3 regions of the Enterobacter sp. fkY84-1 genome follow, and region 3 is predicted to be linked to each of the others. Evidence: predicted binding sites of a transcription regulator. Region 3 holds the regulator's gene; each other region holds the start of a gene.
The links. The regulator CRP, encoded in region 3, controls carbon source genes, mostly activating them, when cyclic AMP is high. The targets are predictions, from matches to a motif close to ATGTGANNNNNNTCACAT.
Positions count from the first base shown of each region.

Region 1 (3,279 bases), 1.4 Mb from region 3:
GAGGCATTGCCAGCATTCCTGCGCCAATCGTCGTTCCGGCGACGATAAAAATACTTCCCAGAGTTCTGTTTTTCACGCTTTCCTCTACAACGCTTCTTAACCGCGACAAAATCTGCGGCGCAGAGTAAGGGAAAAGCTGTAACTCGTCAAATCACCGTTACAAGTGGTGTAATGAATTTTTTACACATTATTGATCCTCTGACCCTTTATAGGCTTCCGCCTACTACATGAGGGCAATGTTGCTGAGCAACATTTCGGCGTAACGTAAACAATTAATATAAATTATCAAATAAAGTGAGGGTTTTATGGCGGGGGAGAATCCTTTTACCGCGGCATGGAGCCGTGGAGGCAACCTGTTGTGCCATGGCCACTGGATAATCCACTGGCAGAACCAGCCCCTGATACTTCCGGAGTCCCGCCGCGAAAAAGATATGGGCACCTGGGGAATCTATTCGGTTATTGATCCTGAGGATGAGACCTTTGCACAAGGCTTACAGGAAGATGAGTGGATCATAGCGAATGTCGACTGGTTGACGGATATGTTCTACGAGAGGGGTATTGCGCTGGAGACGGCCAGCTACCGCTATTTTTACCAGGCCGTGAATCCCCACGACTGGCGCTGCACCAGCTGCGCTGGGTGTATGTAAATTAACGCGGTGCAGGGAACCCGCACCGCGCTGAAATTAATTCTGCGTATCCAGCGTGGAAAGTTCTTTATCAATAAAGTAAAGACCTTCGCCTGATTTCCCCACCAGAGATAATTTATCCAGCACGGATTTAAACAGCTTCTCTTCTTCATGCTGTTCGGCGACATACCACTGCAGGAAATTGAAGGTTGGATAATCCTGGCTGGTCATCGCGGCATGAACCAGTTCGTTAATTTTCTGGGTGATCAGCTGCTCGTGCTCGTAGGTGGCGCGGAACAGTTCATCGAGAGAATTATATTCAGCAAATGGAGATGCCACGGTTTCAATGCGCGGCAGGCTGCCGGTATCCGTCAGATAATCAAACAGACGCTGCATGTGCGTCATCTCTTCCTGCGCGTGACGACGCAGAAACGCGGCAGCGCCTTCGAAGCTGTGATAACTGCACCAGGCGCTCATCTGCTGGTAGAGAAGGGATGAATACAGCTCAAGATTCATTTGTGCGTTGAGCTTGTCGATCATTTCAGTTTTCAGCATGGTGGCGCTCCGGGTTATTATTTCTGGTTCACAATGAGCGACACTATAATTTGTTATTTAATTATTTGCAAAACGTAAAATATTTATTTTATTTATTTAAAATACGGATGGGAATAAAACGCATTGGCGATTTTATCATTTATTAATGAGAATTGTTTTTGTTCGTAATGAAATAAACTGCCAGCCTGCGCTGGCAGTCTGGATTAATACCACGGATTGTTTGACTTAGGGTTAACGGCATAACCCATACATTTATACTGGATAGTCACGCTCTCGTTCAGACACAACGAGCCGCTAATGAGGGTGCAGGTTTTAATGGGCTGACCATAGGCTGAGGCAGTGGCGTACCCCATGCTCTGACACGCTTTTGCCGCCGTACCGTTATTCACATACTCATCGGAATACGCATTTTGCAGCGCTGCCTGACCGTAGTTAAGGCGGACGATGCCGTTCGGCGCATCGAGGCTGCTGACTTCAGCCTGGCGGTTAATGCTGCACCCCGCGAGCAGGAGGAGTGTGCCGGCTACAATGACTCTTTTCATGGTTCGCTCTGAGTGGATGGAAATACGTTATCGTACCCGCAGATGCCCGCCGCAATGGCTGGAATAGCCGGACAATCTGCCCTCACTCTTCGCAACGGGTCGATGGTGAACGCGATCAGACCCCATTCTGATTAAATTGTGATTTCTATCACAAAAGCATTGATTTTTGTGATGGTGGTCATATTATAGGCGCATTGACGATAAAGTTGTATAACAAGTTGATGGAGCATCACTGTGAAACTGCGCAAAATCCTGAAAAGTATGTGGGCCAATTACTGCCGCACGTTCAAAGACGTGCCGCCGGGCGCCATGTTCTGATAAAAAAAACCTGCTTCGGCAGGTTTTTTTATACCTGCAGACGTTGAAGGGAAGATGTCAGGGGGCGTGTTTTGATACTATGGCGGCCTTTAAATAAGGAGAAACCCCATGTCACAAAACCTGAGCGCCGATCAGGAACTGGTCTCTGACGTTGTCGCCTGCCAGTTGGTTATCAAACAAATCCTGGATGTTCTGGACGTGATTGCGCCGGTTGAAGTGCGCGAGAAGATGTCTACCCAGCTGAAAAACATCGATTTCGCCAGCCATCCTGCTGCCGCTGACCCGGTAACGCTTCGTGCGATCCAGAAAGCCATCGCGCTGATCGAGCTGCGATTCACGCCGCAGGGTGAGTCCCACTGACGCAGGGAAATGGGCGACGGAGTGCGTCGCCCTTTGATGTTATCAGAAGAACGTCTGGACCAGCAGGTAGCTCGCGGCACACGCGCAGCTTACCCCAATCAGCCCTGGCAAAATAAAGCTGTGGTTGATGATAAATTTACCGATGCGGGTCGTGCCTGACCGGTCAAAGCCGATGCAGGCCAAATCGCTGGGATAGGTCGGCAGGACAAAATAGCCGTAGGACGCCGGGAAAAAGGCGATCAGCATTTTCGGGTCGATGCCCAACATCAACCCCATCGGCGCCACCGCCGTCAGCGCCGCCGCCTGGCTGTTCACCAGTTTTGACACCAGAAACAGCACAATCGCATATGTCCACGGGTGGCTTTTCACCACGCCTTCCAGGGCCAGCTTTAACTCGTCGAGATGCGCCTGGAAAAAGGTATCGCTCATCCACGCCACGCCGAATACCGAGAAGATCGCAACCATACCGGCCTTGAACACCGCGCCGTTGGAAATCGCGGAGGCATTGACCTTACAGGCCATCAGCATCACGGCACCCGCAATTAGCATCATCATCTGGATGACAAGGTTCATCGACAGCGCCGTCATTTTGCCTTTCAGTTCAAAGGCGGGGCGCAGCTCAGGGAAGGCCCCCAGCAGAACGACCACGGCAATGCCGGCAAAGAAAATCCACGTGGACCAGTAGGCCTGTTTTGGGAAACGCTGATTCATTAACGTCTCTGTTCCGCCGTAGATAAACTCGCGCTGCTTAGGATCTTTTAGCTTTTCCTGAAACTCCATGTCGTCCGCCAAATCTTTCCCGCGCCGTAAACTCCACAGTGCAGCAATAGCCACGCCGAAAAGTGAAGCGGGAACCGACACGGCGAGAATTTCCAGAA
Region 1 covers NZ_CP169393.1:2,911,408-2,914,686, reverse strand. The annotation lists gene tyrP (tyrosine transporter TyrP) at 1-76, opposite strand, end outside; gene ACEPLT_RS13995 (hypothetical protein) at 306-647, shown strand; gene ftnA (non-heme ferritin) at 684-1,181, opposite strand; gene yecR (YecR family lipoprotein) at 1,385-1,723, opposite strand; gene azuC (stress response protein AzuC) at 1,958-2,041, shown strand; gene ACEPLT_RS13975 (DUF2766 family protein) at 2,150-2,401, shown strand; gene ACEPLT_RS13970 (anaerobic C4-dicarboxylate transporter) at 2,444-3,279, opposite strand, start outside.
Region 1: azuC (stress response protein AzuC) is a predicted target of CRP. The motif match lies at 1,860-1,877, and genes of this name have one in related genera.

Region 2 (3,279 bases), 690 kb from region 3:
AGCCGCGAGGAGTGGAAATCCGTGGCCGACAGGTTAATCGAAATATAGAGATGCGGATGCTCGGCCAGGAAATGGCCCAAATCGCTGAACACTTCCTCAACGACGTAATCCGTAATCCGCTCGCTCATCCCCTCATTTTCAGCCAGCGGAATAAACTCAGCCGGGCTCATCACCTGCCCGTTAAAACCCGGCCAGCGTAACAACGCCTCCGCGCCGACACACCGGTTGTTCTTAATATCAATAATCGGTTGATAGTGCACGCAAAGCTGGCGTTTGTTCAGCGCCCGATGCAGTAAACGCCCCGGCGAATTAAGCTCACGATGAGTACGGGACCAGACCAGCAAAATAATAATGCTGCAGATCATGCCCAGCGGCAGCGTTAATGTCGCCTGATGATAAAGCGTTTCATAAAAGCGTTTATTCGATGTCGACACGATGGCCGCAATCGGTCTTTTAGGGGATGTGACGATCGTATAAAAGCGGTTATCTTTTTGAAATACCGATTCCTTATCCCGAATCAGCGAATTTAATAACGAAACGTTGGCTTTCTGACTGACGGAAAAGAAAGCATTGGTTACCGTGTCGTAAACCCCCCACGAGAGAGAATGATCCGCGGACATGACTTCGCTGTATGAAAGTGGATTAACGACCACTACATAATTTCCGCGCTGCATATATGTCATTTTATAGCCAGTATAAAATGGGGTGTCGCGATAATAATAGATAGCGACGTCAGGTTTTCGCGTGTAATTAGCGACGGGTATGGCGTAGGGTTGATCCGGTGTAAAAACGGTCGAACAAAGAAAATTCTGACCTTCAGCGTAAATTAAATCGGCAACAAACAGGCGACCACGAACAACGTTCAACATATATTGACGGTGTCCCGGGGTACAGAGCTCGCCCCGATATTTTTCTGCCTCGTCCCTGGCCAGATCAACCTGTTGTATAACCAGCTCAGTTTTGTCTAAAGCCAGTTCAGCAAATGTCCGTAGCTGGGCGCTTGTTTCAGACACGGCTCTTAGCTGGGCAAACCATAGCGCAAGCATCACCGGCAGCATAACTACCATGATGATCCCTACCACCCTGAGCATCTTGCGCCGCGCGCTACGATTCATTTCCCGCCCTATATCCCTGCATGTTGTACGCCTGTAGTAATGAAGGCCGGATGCTGTGTTAAACAGGTGATTACGTTGCATGAATCATGCGAAGTTAGCAACTGACTTTTCGTATTAAAAATCTTAAATTTCGTTATGACGATAATATTTTCCCGTAAGTGAAACTGTAAGTATTCGTTCCGTTTCAATTAAGGAAAATAATTATCCAGCCCTCGAGGACGGAGGGAAGATAACACAACAGACGATCGTTGATTAAGCCAAACTTCTGGCAGCATGAAAAAAGCGCACCTTTATCATGACGTTTTATGCTATTTACTGTGGGGCATTGTGTGCGTTGATTTATAAATAATCAGTCTTCGCCGCACTATTTTATGATTCGACTGAGCCCCCTCTTATAAAAACCGATTTTGAGGTATCACCACTAGCCCGATGGACGTTTCCGGCACGCTGGGGGGCGCCTCCTCGCGCGCCGAAGGCAGGGCCAGCCTGCACACACTCTTTACCTGAGGAATAAAAACCGTTTTTTGATCGCACAGACACTGGCGAATAAATCAACAAATGTGATATAGTTCACACATATTCTGTAACGAGAAACACCGTTTCATTCAGGTCGTCTGTTTTGTAGAGGATGGGTTTATGGCAACCATTACTACCAGCATGGTTCTCCTGCGCTGGCCTTTGTTGAGTGCGGTACTGATGTTTTTGGCCAGCACGCTGAACATTCAGTTTCGTAAATCTGACTACGCGGGTCTCGCTGTCATCAGCACGCTGTTGGGGCTGGGTGCAGCATGTTGGTTTGCAACGGGGCTGCTTGGCATTACCCTGCTGGATATCGCCGCCGTCTGGGAAAATATCAAAGTGGTGATGGTTGAAGCGATGAGCCACACGCCACCAGACTGGCCAATGGTGATTACCTGATCCCTTTATGGAATAAAAAAACCCAGACGATGTCTGGGTTTTTTGTTTGAAGGACGCACAAATCAGAACGGAATGTCGTCGTCGAAATCCATTGGCGGTTCGTTAGACGGCGCCGGAGCAGACTGCTGCTGCGGACGAGACTGCGCGCCGCCGCTGAACTGGTTGCCGCCCTGTGGCTGCTGAGGCTGCCCCCAACCGCCCTGCTGCTGGCCGCCACCTGCTGGTGCGCCACCGCCCTGACGGCCACCCAGCATCTGCATGGTGCCGCCGACGTTAACCACGACTTCAGTGGTGTACTTCTCAGCACCGGACTGATCGGTCCATTTGCGGGTACGCAGCTGGCCTTCGATATAGACCTGAGAACCTTTACGCAGATACTCACCGGCCACTTCTGCCAGTTTGCCAAACAGCACAACGCGGTGCCATTCGGTCTGCTCTTTCATCTCACCGGTCGCTTTATCACGCCAGGATTCGGAAGTAGCCAGCGTAATGTTGGCAACTGCGCCACCACTCGGCATGTAGCGTACTTCCGGGTCCTGGCCCAGATTACCGACGAGAATCACCTTGTTTACGCCTCTGCTGGCCATGTTCGTGTCTCCTGAATACGTTTCTTAATAGTGTAAACGCGCGAGTGTACCATTTCCACGCTGCATTTTGATAGCTGCGAGATGGATTCCAGAGTTCTCGTGCGAACATAACATTGTTACACAGTCCGTCAGAAAATGCATTCCAATACTGTATATTCAAACAGGTCAAATTGTGTCATAATTAGCCGTTTCTGACAGCCGTTTGTCCTTCAAACAAACCAGGCAATCCGTGTTCCAACCGGGAAAGGTGAATGGATAAGATCGAAGTTCGGGGCGCCCGCACCCACAATCTCAAGAATATCAACCTCATAATCCCTCGCGACAAACTCATTGTCGTGACCGGGCTTTCGGGGTCTGGCAAATCCTCACTGGCTTTCGACACTCTGTATGCCGAAGGACAGCGTCGTTACGTTGAATCGCTCTCGGCGTACGCGCGTCAGTTCCTGTCGCTGATGGAAAAACCGGATGTCGACCACATTGAAGGGTTGTCTCCTGCTATCTCTATCGAGCAGAAGTCCACGTCGCATAACCCGCGCTCCACGGTCGGTACCATTACTGAAATTCATGACTACCTGCGTCTGCTGTATGCCCGCGTGGGTGAGCCGCGCTGCCCGGACCACGACGTCCCGCTGGCGGCACAGACCGTGAGCCAGATGGTG
Region 2 covers NZ_CP169393.1:327,396-330,674, reverse strand. The annotation lists gene ACEPLT_RS01510 (EAL domain-containing protein) at 1-1,115, opposite strand, end outside; gene ACEPLT_RS01505 (YjcB family protein) at 1,752-2,033, shown strand; gene ssb1 (single-stranded DNA-binding protein SSB1) at 2,096-2,620, opposite strand; gene uvrA (excinuclease ABC subunit UvrA) at 2,872-3,279, shown strand, end outside.
Region 2: ACEPLT_RS01505 (YjcB family protein) is a predicted target of CRP. The motif match lies at 1,674-1,691, and genes of this name have one in related genera.

Region 3 (3,279 bases):
GTATCCCATCCCTGGATGAGAGCTTTGTGGTGATCCATTTCCGCAATCTCGAAGGCATTGACTACCCCTGGCTGCTGGCGATGCTGCAGGGCTCGTTTATTTCTCACATGAATACATTAGTCGTACCGGGCGGAAAAATGGGGCTGGCGATGGAGCTCATCATGACGCCGCTGGTGGAGCGATTGATGGAAGGGAAACAGATCGCGTGAGTTTTTTGCCCGGTGGCGCTGCGCTTACCGGGCCTACGGTCGTGCTTTTGTAGGGCGGGTCAGCGAAGCGCCACCCGCCAAACATTAAGCCTCGATCACTTCATACGAATGGGTGATTTTTACCGCTTTCTCCAGCATTAACGCCACAGAGCAGTACTTCTCCGCAGACAGGTCCACCGCACGTGAAACCGCCGCGTCTTTCAGTTCTTTACCGGTGACCACAAAGTGCAGATTGATGTGGGTGAACAGGCGTGGCGCCTCTTCGCGGCGTTCTGACGTGAGTTTGACCTCACAATCCGTCACGTCATGACGGCCTTTTTGCAGAATCGACACCACGTCAATGGCGCTGCATCCCCCTGCCGCCATCAGCACCATTTCCATTGGGCTGGGCGCTTTATCGCCGGAGTTACCATCCATCAAAATCTGATGTCCTGACGCGGACTCGCCCAGGAACGTTAAACCTTCAACCCACTTCACGCGCGCTTGCATATTCTTAAACTCCAACGTTGCATTTTTGGTGACAGATTACGCGTGCGTTACATTTCTCGCAATGGAAGGCGACCTGCATCATGCTGAAGCGAGACACCAGGAGACACGCGGCGAAAGCTATGCTAAAACACTCAGGATGCTACAGTAATACATTGACGTTACACATGTATGCAGAGGACATCAAACTTTACTGGCTGCGAAACGTTACGGTAGCCGACTTCCCAGGGTATGGGTAAGAATTCGATTGCAACCCCAGAGTCCGGATGCATCTGATGACTCTGGTGACAGCTTATAACAGAGGATAACAGCGCATGGTGCTTGGCAAACCGCAAACAGACCCGACTCTCGAATGGTTCTTGTCTCATTGCCACATTCATAAGTACCCATCAAAGAGCACGCTGATTCACCAGGGTGAAAAAGCGGAAACGTTGTATTACATCGTTAAAGGCTCGGTGGCAGTGCTGATCAAAGATGAAGAAGGGAAAGAGATGATCCTTTCTTATCTGAACCAGGGCGATTTCATCGGTGAACTGGGCCTGTTTGAAGAGGGCCAGGAACGTAGCGCCTGGGTTCGTGCAAAGACAGCATGTGAAGTGGCTGAAATTTCTTACAAGAAGTTCCGTCAGCTGATTCAGGTTAACCCTGACATTCTGATGCGTCTCTCTTCCCAGATGGCGCGCCGTCTGCAGGTCACCTCAGAGAAAGTGGGCAACCTCGCCTTCCTGGACGTGACGGGCCGCATCGCACAAACTCTGCTGAACCTGGCGAAACAGCCGGACGCCATGACCCATCCGGACGGCATGCAAATTAAAATTACCCGTCAGGAAATTGGTCAAATCGTCGGTTGCTCCCGTGAAACAGTGGGCCGTATCCTGAAAATGCTGGAAGATCAAAACCTGATCTCCGCCCACGGTAAAACCATCGTGGTTTACGGAACGCGTTAATTCCGCTTAAACGGCGTGCCATCGCAAGGTGTCACGCCGTTTTTGTCTCTACTCCTCATGTGGCGCAGGCTGATCTATCACCCGGAAGTTAACTACGCACTGCGACAAACGCTGGTGTTGTGTCTACCCGTGGCCATCGGCCTGATCCTCGGACACCTTCAGCAAGGCCTGCTCTTTTCCCTCGTGCCCGCCTGCTGCAACATTGCTGGCCTGGACACACCGCATAAGCGCTTTTTCAAACGTCTGATCGTGGGCGGCTGCCTGTTTGCTGGCTGTAGCCTTGCCGTACAGCTTTTACTGGCCCGGGATATCCCGCTGCCGCTGATCCTGACGGTGCTGGCGATGACGCTCGGCGTCACGGCGGAAATCAGCTCGCTGCACGCCCGCCTGCTTCCCGCCTCGCTGATTGCGGCCATCTTCACGCTGAGCCTCGCCGGGAATATGCCGGTGTGGGAGCCGCTACTGATCTACGCGCTGGGGACACTGTGGTACGGGCTGTTTAACTGGTTCTGGTTCTGGCTGTGGCGGGAACAGCCGCTGCGCGAATCCCTGAGCCTGCTCTATGTGCAGTTGGCGGAATACTGCGAAGCCAAATACACCCTGCTCACCCAGCATACCGATCCGGAAAAAGCCTTACCGCCGCTGCTGACGCGCCAGCAGAAGGTGGTGGATCTGATAAGCCAGTGCTATCAGCAGCTGCATATGCTCGCCGCCAACAAGAACCACGAGTACAAACGGCTGCTGCGCACCTTCCAGGTAGGCCTGGATCTGCAGGAGCATATCTCTGTTAGCCTGCACCACCCGCAGGAGGTGCAAAAGCTGGTTGAGCGCAGCCACGCCGAAGCGGTGATCCGCTGGAACGCGCAGACCGTCTCGGCACGCCTGCGCGTGCTGGCTGACGATATTCTCTACCACCGCTATCCCACGCGCTTTAACATGGAAAAACAGCTCGGCGCGCTGGAGAAAATCGCCCGTCAGCATCCGGATAACCCGGTCGGCCAGTTTGCCGCCTGGCACTTCAGCCGCATCGCCCGCGTGCTACGCACCCAGCGCCCGCTTTATTCCCGCGACCTGATGGCGGATAAACAAAAACGGCTTCCCCTGTTGCCCGCGCTCAAAAGCTATCTATCTCTCAAATCGTCCGCCCTGCGCAATGCCGCACGAATTAGCGTCATGCTCAGTATCGCCAGCCTGATGGGCATGGCGCTGCATCTGCCGAAGCCCTACTGGATCTTAATGACCGTGCTGTTCGTCACCCAGAACGGCTACGGCGCCACGCGGGTGCGTATTCTGCACCGGGCGGGCGGCACCATGGCCGGGCTGATCATTGCAGGCGTAACGCTGCACTTCCACGTGCCGGAAGGCTATACCCTGGCAGGCATGCTGGCGATCACGCTGGTGAGCTACCTGATTATCCGCAAAAATTACGGCTGGGCGATGGTGGGCTTTACGGTGACGGCGGTATACACCCTGCAGCTGCTTACGCTGAACGGCGAACAGTTTATTATCGCCAGGCTGATTGATACCCTGATCGGCTGCCTGATTGCCTTCGGCGGTATGGTCTGGCTCTGGCCGCAGTGGCAAAGCGGACTGCTCAGGCAGAACGCCCACGACGCGCTGGAGGCCGACCAGCAGGC
Region 3 covers NZ_CP169393.1:4,315,050-4,318,328, forward strand. The annotation lists gene ACEPLT_RS20720 (phosphoribulokinase) at 1-209, shown strand, start outside; gene ACEPLT_RS20725 (OsmC family protein) at 294-698, opposite strand; gene crp (cAMP-activated global transcriptional regulator CRP) at 1,010-1,642, shown strand; gene ACEPLT_RS20735 (YccS/YhfK family putative transporter) at 1,700-3,279, shown strand, end outside.